Regions from separate parts of the Nitratireductor sp. PBL-C9 genome, predicted to be linked through region 2. Evidence: riboswitches for the same ligand, from Rfam matches in the RefSeq annotation. Region 2 holds a riboswitch; each other region holds the start of a gene.

Region 1 (3,924 bases), on a different contig from region 2:
AGGCTGGCGAAAAGCAGGCTGGTTGTTGTGGCCGAGAACACCGCGCTCTCGGTGGCAAGCCGCGCCAGATCCGCCTTCAGACCGGCGATCACGGTCGCGGCCATCGGTCCGGCGACGAAGAGCAGCCCCGCGACGATGATGACGGTGTTGAGAACCGTCTCCAATGGCGTGTGCCAGACAATGCGGCGCGGTGCGACGGGCAGGTTGGCATCGCCGCTGAGCGACGCGCCGAGCCGGCTTAACGCCAGAACAACGCCGCCGGCCAGCACCAGCTGCACCAGCGTCAGCACCAGCGCGCGGGCCGGATCGAAGTCGAACCGCAGCGCCTGATAGATCGCCACTTCCAGCGTTGTCGCGCGGGGTCCGCCGCCAAGCAGCAGGACGATGGTAAACGAGGTCACGCACAGCATGAAGACGAGGCCGGCAATGCCGGGAAGGGCCGCGCGCATGGCCGGCCATTCGAGAAACCGGAACGAGGCGCGCGCGCCCATGCCGAGCTGGGCCGCAAGACGCCACTGGTCGGCGGGCACGCTTTCCAGCGCGTTCAGGAACAGGCGCGTGGCCAGCGGCAGATTGAAGAAGACATGGGCGACCAGAATGCCCGAAAGCCCGTAAATGCCGGGCCAGTGCTCATTGAAGAGCACGGACAGGAAAGGCGCGAAAATCCCCGCTCTTCCCAGAAGCGCCAGAATGCCGAGCGCCGCCACAATGGCGGGGAGCGCAAGCGGCACGGCAAACAGGCGCAGAATGAAGGCGCGCCCCACAAATGCGGGATGGCGCGCCAGCGCGCGCGCCAGAAGGATCGCCGGCACGACTGATAAAAGCGTCGATAACAGCGCCTGCCAGAGCGTGAAGCGGGCGATCCGCAGCAGATAGGCGTCGAAAGCTGCAAACGCGCCCGTACCCTGTTGCAGGGCCTCCACGGCAAGGCCCGCAAAGGCCCCGCCGATCAGCAGGCCGACAGCGGCCAGCGCAAGCCGTCCCGCTGCGATACGCCTGTCCATCAGGGGGCGTCTTTCCATGTCGGGCGCGCGCGAAACGGTCAGCGGCTCATCACCGAAAGCCACTCATCGACCCAGGCCTTGCGGTTTTCCGCCACCTCTTTCGATGAGAATTCGAGCGTCTCGCCCGGCTTCACCAGAGTGTCGAACACCGGGTTGAGCGGCTCCGATGTCTCGCCGGCCGGGAACATCCAGTTGGTTTCGGGAATCGCGTCCTGAAAGCCGGGACCGGTCATGAAGGCGAGGAATTTCTGCGCCAGCGGGTTTTCCGCGCCCTTCACGGTCTGTGCGGCCACTTCCACCTGAAGATAATGCCCTTCTTCAAAGCCCGCCGCCTTGTAGCGCTCGGAATCTTCGGCAATCTGGTGATAGGCGGGCGAGGTGGTGTAGGACAGCACCATCGGCGCTTCGCCGCTGGTGAACAGGCCATAGGCCTCGCTCCAGCCCGGCGTCACCGTCAGCACCTTGTCCTGCAGTTTGCCCCAGGCGTCCGCTGTGTCGTCGCCATAGACGGCCTTCATCCAGAGCAGCAGTCCGAGGCCCGGCGTGGAGGTGCGCGGGTCCTGAATGGCGATCTTCAGATTGCTGTCGCTCTCCACCAGCTCCTTCAGGCTTGCCGGCGGGGTCTCGATGGCCTCGGTGTCATAGACAAAGGCGAAATAGCCGTAGTCGAACGGAACGAACGTGTCGTCCTCGAAGCCGCCCGGCACGTTCACCCTGCCCATGTCGACGCCATGCGGCGCAAACAGGCCGGTCTCGCGGGCCTCGTGCACGAGGTTGTTGTCGAGACCGAGCACGATGTCGGCCTTGGTCGATTTGCCTTCGAGCTTCACGCGGTTCAGAAGCGCCACGCCATCGGCCACGGAAACGAAATCCACGTCGCAGCCGCATTCCGCTTCGAACGCCTTCTCCACCGCCGGGCCGGGGCCCCAGTCGGAGGTGAAGCTCTCATAGGTGTAGACGGTGAGCTTGTCTTCGGCCGCCGCATGGCCGGCCATGGCCAGCGTGCCAAGCGCTATGGTGGAAAGCAGGGTGGTCGCGCGCATCTGCGCCTCCTCTCGTTTGGTTGGGGAATGAGGCGCTGTGCGAAAAGCGTCTAATCCCTCCGCCGGTGCAAACCGGATCAGGTTCAGCGGGTTGGCCGGGTTCCACTGATGCGGCTTTCCTTTGTTCAGGGAAAAGCTGCATCCGTTTCAACCACTGGGCCTCTCAGCCGGCAATCCGCCGGCACCCCGTTAGAGCGACCGGGAAAATAGGGCGCGGCAGGGGCCGGCGCAAGAGGCGGAATGGCGCGAACGCCGTTGGCGCTTGCCCGCCGGCATGATATGGGCCTCGACCATGAGCCTGTTTACCCTTCTCCTGGGCGGAGATCTCACACGCACGCCGGCACTCGATGCCGAAATCGCCGACAGCCGCATCATCGCGGCTGATTCAGGCATGCGCCACGCAGCGCTTCTGGGCGTTATGCCGGAGCTGTGGGTCGGCGATTTCGATTCCGAGCCGGACGGCATGGCCGAGGCCTATGCCCGGGTGCCGCGCCGCGCCTTTTCCGCCGACAAGGACAAGACGGACGGGGAACTCGCCATCGCCGCAGCGCTGGAAGCGGGCGCGACGAGCCTCGTTCTCGTGGGTGCTTTCGGCGGCGCGCGGCCCGACCACATGTTCCTGCATCTCGCGCAGGCGCTTCAGCTTTCAGAACAGGGCATTAAGACGCGGCTGACAAGCGGCGTGCAGGAAGGCGTGCCGCTGCTGCCCGGCAAACGCCATCGCTTCGACTATCCGCAGAAAACGCTGTTTTCGATCCTCGGCTTTTCGGCCCTTTCCGGCCTCACCGTGGAAGGGGCCAAATGGCCGCTCGATGCGGTCGAGGTTCCTTTCGGCTCGTCGCTGACCCTTTCCAATGTGGTCGATGGCGAACTCGCGGTTACCCTCAAAGAGGGCAGGGCGCTTCTGGTCGCCCATCTTTCCAACGACGGAGAACACTGATCCATGGCGCCGCCTCTCTTAAAGCTTGATGGCATTCGCCTGACCTTCGGCGGCACGCCGCTGCTCGATGGCGCATCGCTGATGGTCGGCCCCGGCGAGCGGCTGGCGCTGGTCGGGCGCAACGGCTCCGGCAAGTCGACACTTCTGAAGATCGCCGCCGGCCTCGTGGAGCCGCAGGATGGCGAGGTGTTCCGCCAGCCGACGGCGACCGTGCGCTATCTGCCCCAGTCGCCCGACTGGCAGGGTTTTTCGACCGTGCGCGCCTATGTGGAGGCCGGTCTCGGCCCGGCGGACGACATCAACCGCGTGGCGCTGGTCATCGACCGGCTGGGCCTGTCCGGCGATGAAGACCCGGCAACGCTGTCGGGCGGCGAGGCGCGCCGTGCCGCGCTCGCCCGGGTGCTTGCGCCCGAGCCTGATCTGCTGTTGCTGGACGAGCCGACCAACCATCTCGACCTCGCCACCATCGAATGGCTGGAAGAAGAGCTGCAGCGCACGTCTTCAGCCCTTGTCACCATCTCGCATGACCGTCGTTTTCTCGAACGCGTGAGCCGCGCAACCGTCTGGCTCGACCGTGGCGTGACGCGCAGGCTCGACAAGGGCTTTGCCCATTTCGAGGACTGGCGCGATCAGGTGCTCGAAGAGGAAGAGCGCGACCAGCACAAGCTTGCCCGCAAGATCGAGCGCGAGGAGCACTGGCTGCGCTATGGCGTCACCGCGCGCCGCAAGCGCAATGTGCGCCGTCTGGGCGAGCTGCATGCGCTGCGCGAAAAGCACCGCAGCCATCGCGGTGCGGAAGGCGTGGCCACCATGACGGCCAGCGACGCCGCCGAATCCGGCAAGCTGGTCATCGAGGCAAAGGGCCTCGCCAAGTCCTATGACGGGCTTCAGGTGGTGAAGGATTTCTCCACGCGCATCCTGCGCGGCGACCGTGTTG
Region 2 (3,924 bases):
GGTGCGAACGTCGCAGACAGTCACCTGCGCGCCCGCCCGGACAAGCTCATGGGCCAGCGTGAGGCCGGCAATGCCGGCCCCGCGAATGAGGACATGCATGGGTCAGTCCCCGTTCTCCGCCGCCACCTGGTCGAGCGGCATGTAGAGATCGCCGCCCTCGCGGAACTTCTCCGCCATCTTCGCCATCCCCTCCTTCTGCGCCTCGGCGCGGATGTCGTGGGAAATGCGCATGGAGCAGAATTTCGGGCCGCACATGGAGCAGAAATGCGCCACCTTGTGCGCTTCCTTCGGCAGGGTCTGATCATGGAAATTACGCGCCGTTTCCGGGTCCAGCGAGAGGTTGAACTGATCCTCCCAGCGGAACTCGAAGCGCGCCCGCGAAAGCGCATCATCGCGGATCTTCGCCGCCGGATGCCCCTTGGCGAGGTCCGCCGCATGCGCCGCGATCTTGTAGGTGATGACGCCTGTCTTCACGTCATCGCGGTCAGGCAGGCCCAGATGCTCTTTCGGCGTGACGTAGCAGAGCATGGCCGTGCCATACCAGCCGATCATCGCCGCGCCGATGCCGCTCGTGATGTGGTCATAGCCCGGCGCAATGTCCGTGGTGAGCGGCCCAAGCGTATAGAACGGGGCCTCGCCACAGACCTCGAGCTGCTTGTCCATGTTTTCCTTGATCTTGTGCATGGGCACATGACCGGGGCCTTCGATGATGACCTGGCAGTCCTTCTCCCAGGCGATCTTCGTCAGTTCGCCCAGCGTTTCCAGCTCGGCAAACTGGGCTGCGTCATTGGCGTCGGCGATGGAGCCGGGCCGCAGGCCGTCGCCCAGCGAGAACGACACGTCATAGGCGCGGCAGATGTCGCAGATTTCCGCAAAGTTCTGGTAGAGAAAGCTCTCCTTGTGATGGTGCAGGCACCACTTGGCCATGATCGAGCCGCCGCGCGAAACGATGCCCGTGACACGGTCGACCGTCAGCGGAATGTAGTGCAGGCGCACACCCGCATGGATGGTGAAATAGTCGACGCCCTGTTCAGCCTGTTCGATCAGCGTGTCGCGGAACACCTCCCAGTTCAGGTCTTCGGCAATGCCGTTCACCTTTTCCAGCGCCTGATAGATCGGCACGGTGCCGATCGGCACGGGCGAATTGCGGATGATCCATTCGCGGATGTTGTGAATGTTGCGGCCGGTCGACAGGTCCATCACCGTATCGCCGCCCCAGCGCGTCGCCCACACCATCTTTTCCACTTCCTCTGCCATGGAGGAGGTGACGGCGGAATTGCCGATATTGGCGTTGATCTTCACAAGGAAGTTGCGGCCGATGATCATCGGCTCGGCTTCCGGGTGGTTGATGTTGCAGGGGATCACGGCCCGGCCGCGCGCCACCTCGTCACGCACGAATTCCGGCGTCACGAAATCGGGGATCGATGCACCAAAACTCTCGCCGTCGCGGGCAAGCGCGGCCTTGGCCTGCGCGCGTCCGAGGTTTTCGCGGATGGCGATGAATTCCATCTCCGGCGTGATGATGCCGGCGCGCGCATAGGCGAGCTGCGTGACGGCCGTGCCGTCCTTCGCTTTCAGCGGCTGATGGCGAATGGGAAATTCCGGCGTCAGCCGGTCGCCGGTGGCAAAACCATTGTCTTCCGGTTTGACGTGGCGTCCCTCATAGGCTTCCACGTCGCCGCGCGCCTTTACCCAGGCTTCGCGGATGCGCGGCAGGCCCCTGTCGATCTCGATCAGCATGTCGGGATCAGAGTATGGGCCGGAGGAATCGTAGACGGTCACCGGCGGTTCGCCGGCGCTCGGGTGCACCGCGATTTCGCGCATGGGCACGCGAATCTCGGGGTGAAGCGTTCCGGGTTTGTAGACCTTGCGCGACGCCGGCAACGGGCCGGTGGTTACGGTCGGGGCAAATGCGTCCATGGGTTCAGAGCCTCCTCTGCTCGTTCAGCAATGGAGACCCAGTTCGTGCCGAGAGGAGGAAGAGCTGTGACGTTCCTGTACGGAAACGGTTTTCGGCCGCGATAAGCCTGTGACCCGCCAAGCGTGCACCATCCCTACGCCAGTATGAACTGGATCAGGTTCATCGGGTCACTGCGCTGCATGGAAAACCATGCCAGCAGAATCTCAGCCCCTTGGCGGGACCCCCCAGGTGAGGCTTTAGGGTGGGCGAAGGCGGTGCTGCTTGTCAAGCAGGCTGACGCGGTTGTGCAGAACTCCGCGTCAGGGGAGGCCCGGCCGCGATGAGCGGCCGGGCCGGAATGCTTCGGTCAGGCCGGTTCGGTGACCTTCCAGGCGACCTTGCCGAGAAAATCGAGGCAAAGGTCCAGCTGTTCGATTGCAACGAATTCGTCGGGCTTGTGCGCCTGGCGAATCGAGCCGGGGCCGACAATCACCGAAGGGATGCCGCCGATGGTCTCGAACACACCGCCTTCCGAACCGTAGGACACCTTGCCCGACCACTCCGGCATGATGTCGCGGAAGAAGGCGAAGCCGTCGGTCGACGTGCTGTCGCCCATCGCCGGATAGGCGAAAATTTCTTCCCATTCGATGCCGGTTTCGGCGCATTTCGCCTGCATTTTCGGCAAAATTTCTTCGTTTGCGCGCTTTTTCAGAGATTCCAGTTCGGCCCGCGCATCATGGGTCGGCAGGCTGCGAATCTCGAAGTTGAAGCTGCACAGATCCGGCGTCACATTGGTGGCGACGCCGCCGGAAATCATGGTCGCCAGCATGGTCGAATGCGGCACCGTGAAATCGCGGTCGAAGGGGCCTTCCTCGCCGATCTGCTCGCCGCGTTCGGCGATCATCGAAACGATGCGCGCCGCATAGTCGATGGCGTTGACGTGATCAGGCGCGAAGGAGGAGTGGCCGGACGTGCCATGCACATGGCAGCGCATGGCGATCTTGCCCTTCTGACCGGTCACCAGCGTCATGTCGGTCGGCTCGCCGATGATCGCCAGCATGGGCGGAACGTCGAGCGCGGCCAGCCATTCGGCGATGGCCGGCGCACCGAGGCAGCCCACTTCCTCGTCATGGGAGAAGCAGAGCCAGACGGGCCTTTCCAGCTTCGCGGCTGCCAGCTGCGGCACCATCGCCATGACACAGGCGGCGAAGCCCTTCATGTCGCAGCTTCCGCGGCCATAGAGCTTTCCGTCGCGCTCGGTCAGGTCGAACGGACCGGAAGTCCAGCCCTTTTCCAGCGCCGGCACCACATCGGTGTGGCCGGACAGCACGACGCCGGGAACGTCTGCAGGGCCGATGCGGGCGATCAGGTTTGCCTTCTCGCCCGTCTCGTCCAGCAGTATGACCGGCTCGATGCCGTATTCCCGCAGGAACGCCGCCATGTGGTCGATGAGCGGCCGGTTCGAGTAGCGGCTCGTCGTATCGAAGGCGACCAGATCCTTCAGGTGGCTCTTGGCATTCTCAAGCAGTGACATGGTGGACTTTTCGGCCTCAGGCATTCTGTGCAGCACGGTTCTCTCGGTATTTTTGCCACTCCCGGCGGATCGTCAGGCCGACGAAGAACACGATCAGACCTGCGAAAATCCAGGAAATGGCGGACTGGAAGAAGACGGACGGGTCACCGCGCGAAATGGCCAGCGCGCGGCGCAGATTGTCCTCGAACATCGGCCCCAGAATGAAGGCGATCAGGAACGGCGCCGGGGGGATGTTCAAAAGCAGCATGATGAAGCCGACAACGCCCATGATGAGCAGGACGGTGACGTCGAACATGTTGCTGGAAATCGAATAGATGCCATAGACGCACAGCATCAGGACCACAGGCGTCAGAAGCACCTGCGGGATCGACGCGATGTGCGAGAAGAAGCGCACCGTCAGCTTGCCCGCGCCGAACAGCAGGACCGAGGAGAACATCATGCCGATGAACAGCATGTAGACCTCGTTCAGATTGTTCTGGAACAGAAGCGG
Region 3 (3,924 bases), 710 kb from region 2:
TATTCGATTTCCAGCAACATGTTCGACGTCACCGTCCTGCTCATCATGGGCGTTGTCGGCTTCATCATGCTGCTTTTGAACATCCCCCCGGCGCCGTTCCTGATCGCCTTCATTCTGGGGCCGATGTTCGAGGACAATCTGCGCCGCGCGCTGGCCATTTCGCGCGGTGACCCGTCCGTCTTCTTCCAGTCCGCCATTTCCTGGATTTTCGCAGGTCTGATCGTGTTCTTCGTCGGCCTGACGATCCGCCGGGAGTGGCAAAAATACCGAGAGAACCGTGCTGCACAGAATGCCTGAGGCCGAAAAGTCCACCATGTCACTGCTTGAGAATGCCAAGAGCCACCTGAAGGATCTGGTCGCCTTCGATACGACGAGCCGCTACTCGAACCGGCCGCTCATCGACCACATGGCGGCGTTCCTGCGGGAATACGGCATCGAGCCGGTCATACTGCTGGACGAGACGGGCGAGAAGGCAAACCTGATCGCCCGCATCGGCCCTGCAGACGTTCCCGGCGTCGTGCTGTCCGGCCACACCGATGTGGTGCCGGCGCTGGAAAAGGGCTGGACTTCCGGTCCGTTCGACCTGACCGAGCGCGACGGAAAGCTCTATGGCCGCGGAAGCTGCGACATGAAGGGCTTCGCCGCCTGTGTCATGGCGATGGTGCCGCAGCTGGCAGCCGCGAAGCTGGAAAGGCCCGTCTGGCTCTGCTTCTCCCATGACGAGGAAGTGGGCTGCCTCGGTGCGCCGGCCATCGCCGAATGGCTGGCCGCGCTCGACGTTCCGCCCATGCTGGCGATCATCGGCGAGCCGACCGACATGACGCTGGTGACCGGTCAGAAGGGCAAGATCGCCATGCGCTGCCATGTGCATGGCACGTCCGGCCACTCCTCCTTCGCGCCTGATCACGTCAACGCCATCGACTATGCGGCGCGCATCGTTTCGATGATCGCCGAACGCGGCGAGCAGATCGGCGAGGAAGGCCCCTTCGACCGCGATTTCACGGTGCCGCATTCGACCATGCTGGCGACCATGATTTCCGGCGGCGTCGCCACCAATGTGACGCCGGATCTGTGCAGCTTCAACTTCGAGATTCGCAGCCTGCCGACCCATGATGCGCGGGCCGAACTGGAATCTCTGAAAAAGCGCGCAAACGAAGAAATTTTGCCGAAAATGCAGGCGAAATGCGCCGAAACCGGCATCGAATGGGAAGAAATTTTCGCCTATCCGGCGATGGGCGACAGCACGTCGACCGACGGCTTCGCCTTCTTCCGCGACATCATGCCGGAGTGGTCGGGCAAGGTGTCCTACGGTTCGGAAGGCGGTGTGTTCGAGACCATCGGCGGCATCCCTTCGGTGATTGTCGGCCCCGGCTCGATTCGCCAGGCGCACAAGCCCGACGAATTCGTTGCAATCGAACAGCTGGACCTTTGCCTCGATTTTCTCGGCAAGGTCGCCTGGAAGGTCACCGAACCGGCCTGACCTAAGCATTCCGGCCCGGCCGCTCATCGCGGCCGGGCCTCCCCTGACGCGGAGTTCTGCACAACCGCGTCAGCCTGCTTGACAAGCAGCACCGCCTTCGCCCACCCTAAAGCCTCACCTGGGGGGTCCCGCCAAGGGGCTGAGATTCTGCTGGCATGGTTTTCCATGCAGCGCAGTGACCCGATGAACCTGATCCAGTTCATACTGGCGTAGGGATGGTGCACGCTTGGCGGGTCACAGGCTTATCGCGGCCGAAAACCGTTTCCGTACAGGAACGTCACAGCTCTTCCTCCTCTCGGCACGAACTGGGTCTCCATTGCTGAACGAGCAGAGGAGGCTCTGAACCCATGGACGCATTTGCCCCGACCGTAACCACCGGCCCGTTGCCGGCGTCGCGCAAGGTCTACAAACCCGGAACGCTTCACCCCGAGATTCGCGTGCCCATGCGCGAAATCGCGGTGCACCCGAGCGCCGGCGAACCGCCGGTGACCGTCTACGATTCCTCCGGCCCATACTCTGATCCCGACATGCTGATCGAGATCGACAGGGGCCTGCCGCGCATCCGCGAAGCCTGGGTAAAGGCGCGCGGCGACGTGGAAGCCTATGAGGGACGCCACGTCAAACCGGAAGACAATGGTTTTGCCACCGGCGACCGGCTGACGCCGGAATTTCCCATTCGCCATCAGCCGCTGAAAGCGAAGGACGGCACGGCCGTCACGCAGCTCGCCTATGCGCGCGCCGGCATCATCACGCCGGAGATGGAATTCATCGCCATCCGCGAAAACCTCGGACGCGCGCAGGCCAAGGCCGCGCTTGCCCGCGACGGCGAGAGTTTTGGTGCATCGATCCCCGATTTCGTGACGCCGGAATTCGTGCGTGACGAGGTGGCGCGCGGCCGGGCCGTGATCCCCTGCAACATCAACCACCCGGAAGCCGAGCCGATGATCATCGGCCGCAACTTCCTTGTGAAGATCAACGCCAATATCGGCAATTCCGCCGTCACCTCCTCCATGGCAGAGGAAGTGGAAAAGATGGTGTGGGCGACGCGCTGGGGCGGCGATACGGTGATGGACCTGTCGACCGGCCGCAACATTCACAACATCCGCGAATGGATCATCCGCAATTCGCCCGTGCCGATCGGCACCGTGCCGATCTATCAGGCGCTGGAAAAGGTGAACGGCATTGCCGAAGACCTGAACTGGGAGGTGTTCCGCGACACGCTGATCGAACAGGCTGAACAGGGCGTCGACTATTTCACCATCCATGCGGGTGTGCGCCTGCACTACATTCCGCTGACGGTCGACCGTGTCACGGGCATCGTTTCGCGCGGCGGCTCGATCATGGCCAAGTGGTGCCTGCACCATCACAAGGAGAGCTTTCTCTACCAGAACTTTGCGGAAATCTGCGACATCTGCCGCGCCTATGACGTGTCGTTCTCGCTGGGCGACGGCCTGCGGCCCGGCTCCATCGCCGACGCCAATGACGCAGCCCAGTTTGCCGAGCTGGAAACGCTGGGCGAACTGACGAAGATCGCCTGGGAGAAGGACTGCCAGGTCATCATCGAAGGCCCCGGTCATGTGCCCATGCACAAGATCAAGGAAAACATGGACAAGCAGCTCGAGGTCTGTGGCGAGGCCCCGTTCTATACGCTTGGGCCGCTCACCACGGACATTGCGCCGGGCTATGACCACATCACGAGCGGCATCGGCGCGGCGATGATCGGCTGGTATGGCACGGCCATGCTCTGCTACGTCACGCCGAAAGAGCATCTGGGCCTGCCTGACCGCGATGACGTGAAGACAGGCGTCATCACCTACAAGATCGCGGCGCATGCGGCGGACCTCGCCAAGGGGCATCCGGCGGCGAAGATCCGCGATGATGCGCTTTCGCGGGCGCGCTTCGAGTTCCGCTGGGAGGATCAGTTCAACCTCTCGCTGGACCCGGAAACGGCGCGTAATTTCCATGATCAGACCCTGCCGAAGGAAGCGCACAAGGTGGCGCATTTCTGCTCCATGTGCGGCCCGAAATTCTGCTCCATGCGCATTTCCCACGACATCCGCGCCGAGGCGCAGAAGGAGGGGATGGCGAAGATGGCGGAGAAGTTCCGCGAGGGCGGCGATCTCTACATGCCGCTCGACCAGGTGGCGGCGGAGAACGGGGACTGACCCATGCATGTCCTCATTCGCGGGGCCGGCATTGCCGGCCTCACGCTGGCCCATGAGCTTGTCCGGGCGGGCGCGCAGGTGACTGTCTGCGACGTTCGCACCGGATCGGCGGGCAGCGCCTCATGGCTTGCCGGCGGGATGCTTGCGCCCTGGTGCGAGCGTGAAAGCGCGGAACAGCCGGTTCTGACACTGGGACGCCTTGCGGCGGACTGGTGGGACACGGCGCTGCCCGGCCATGTGTTGCGCAATGGAACGCTGGTGGTCGCGCCTGCGCGCGAT

What was found. A riboswitch is a leader RNA that binds a small molecule or an ion and turns the genes downstream of it on or off. The one in region 2 is predicted to bind thiamine pyrophosphate.
Region 1: linked by a shared signal. The riboswitch ahead of thiB (thiamine ABC transporter substrate binding subunit) and the one ahead of thiC (phosphomethylpyrimidine synthase ThiC) in region 2 are both predicted to bind thiamine pyrophosphate.
Region 3: linked by a shared signal. The riboswitch ahead of thiC (phosphomethylpyrimidine synthase ThiC) and the one ahead of thiC (phosphomethylpyrimidine synthase ThiC) in region 2 are both predicted to bind thiamine pyrophosphate.

What each region holds. Positions count from the first base shown of each region.
Region 1 covers NZ_JBPAXW010000009.1:80,058-83,981, forward strand. Annotated here, with positions in the region: gene thiP (thiamine/thiamine pyrophosphate ABC transporter permease) at 1-1,004, opposite strand, end outside; gene thiB (thiamine ABC transporter substrate binding subunit) at 1,043-2,047, opposite strand; TPP riboswitch at 2,085-2,246, opposite strand; gene ACRTG1_RS18505 (thiamine diphosphokinase) at 2,340-2,987, shown strand; gene ACRTG1_RS18510 (ABC-F family ATP-binding cassette domain-containing protein) at 2,991-3,924, shown strand, end outside.
Region 2 covers NZ_JBPAXW010000001.1:52,717-56,640, reverse strand. Annotated here, with positions in the region: gene thiO (glycine oxidase ThiO) at 1-99, opposite strand, end outside; gene thiC (phosphomethylpyrimidine synthase ThiC) at 103-1,920, opposite strand; TPP riboswitch at 2,034-2,158, opposite strand; gene argE (acetylornithine deacetylase) at 2,268-3,458, opposite strand; gene ACRTG1_RS00265 (tripartite tricarboxylate transporter permease) at 3,451-3,924, opposite strand, start outside.
Region 3 covers NZ_JBPAXW010000001.1:767,345-771,268, forward strand. Annotated here, with positions in the region: gene ACRTG1_RS03590 (tripartite tricarboxylate transporter permease) at 1-297, shown strand, start outside; gene argE (acetylornithine deacetylase) at 290-1,480, shown strand; TPP riboswitch at 1,590-1,714, shown strand; gene thiC (phosphomethylpyrimidine synthase ThiC) at 1,828-3,645, shown strand; gene thiO (glycine oxidase ThiO) at 3,649-3,924, shown strand, end outside.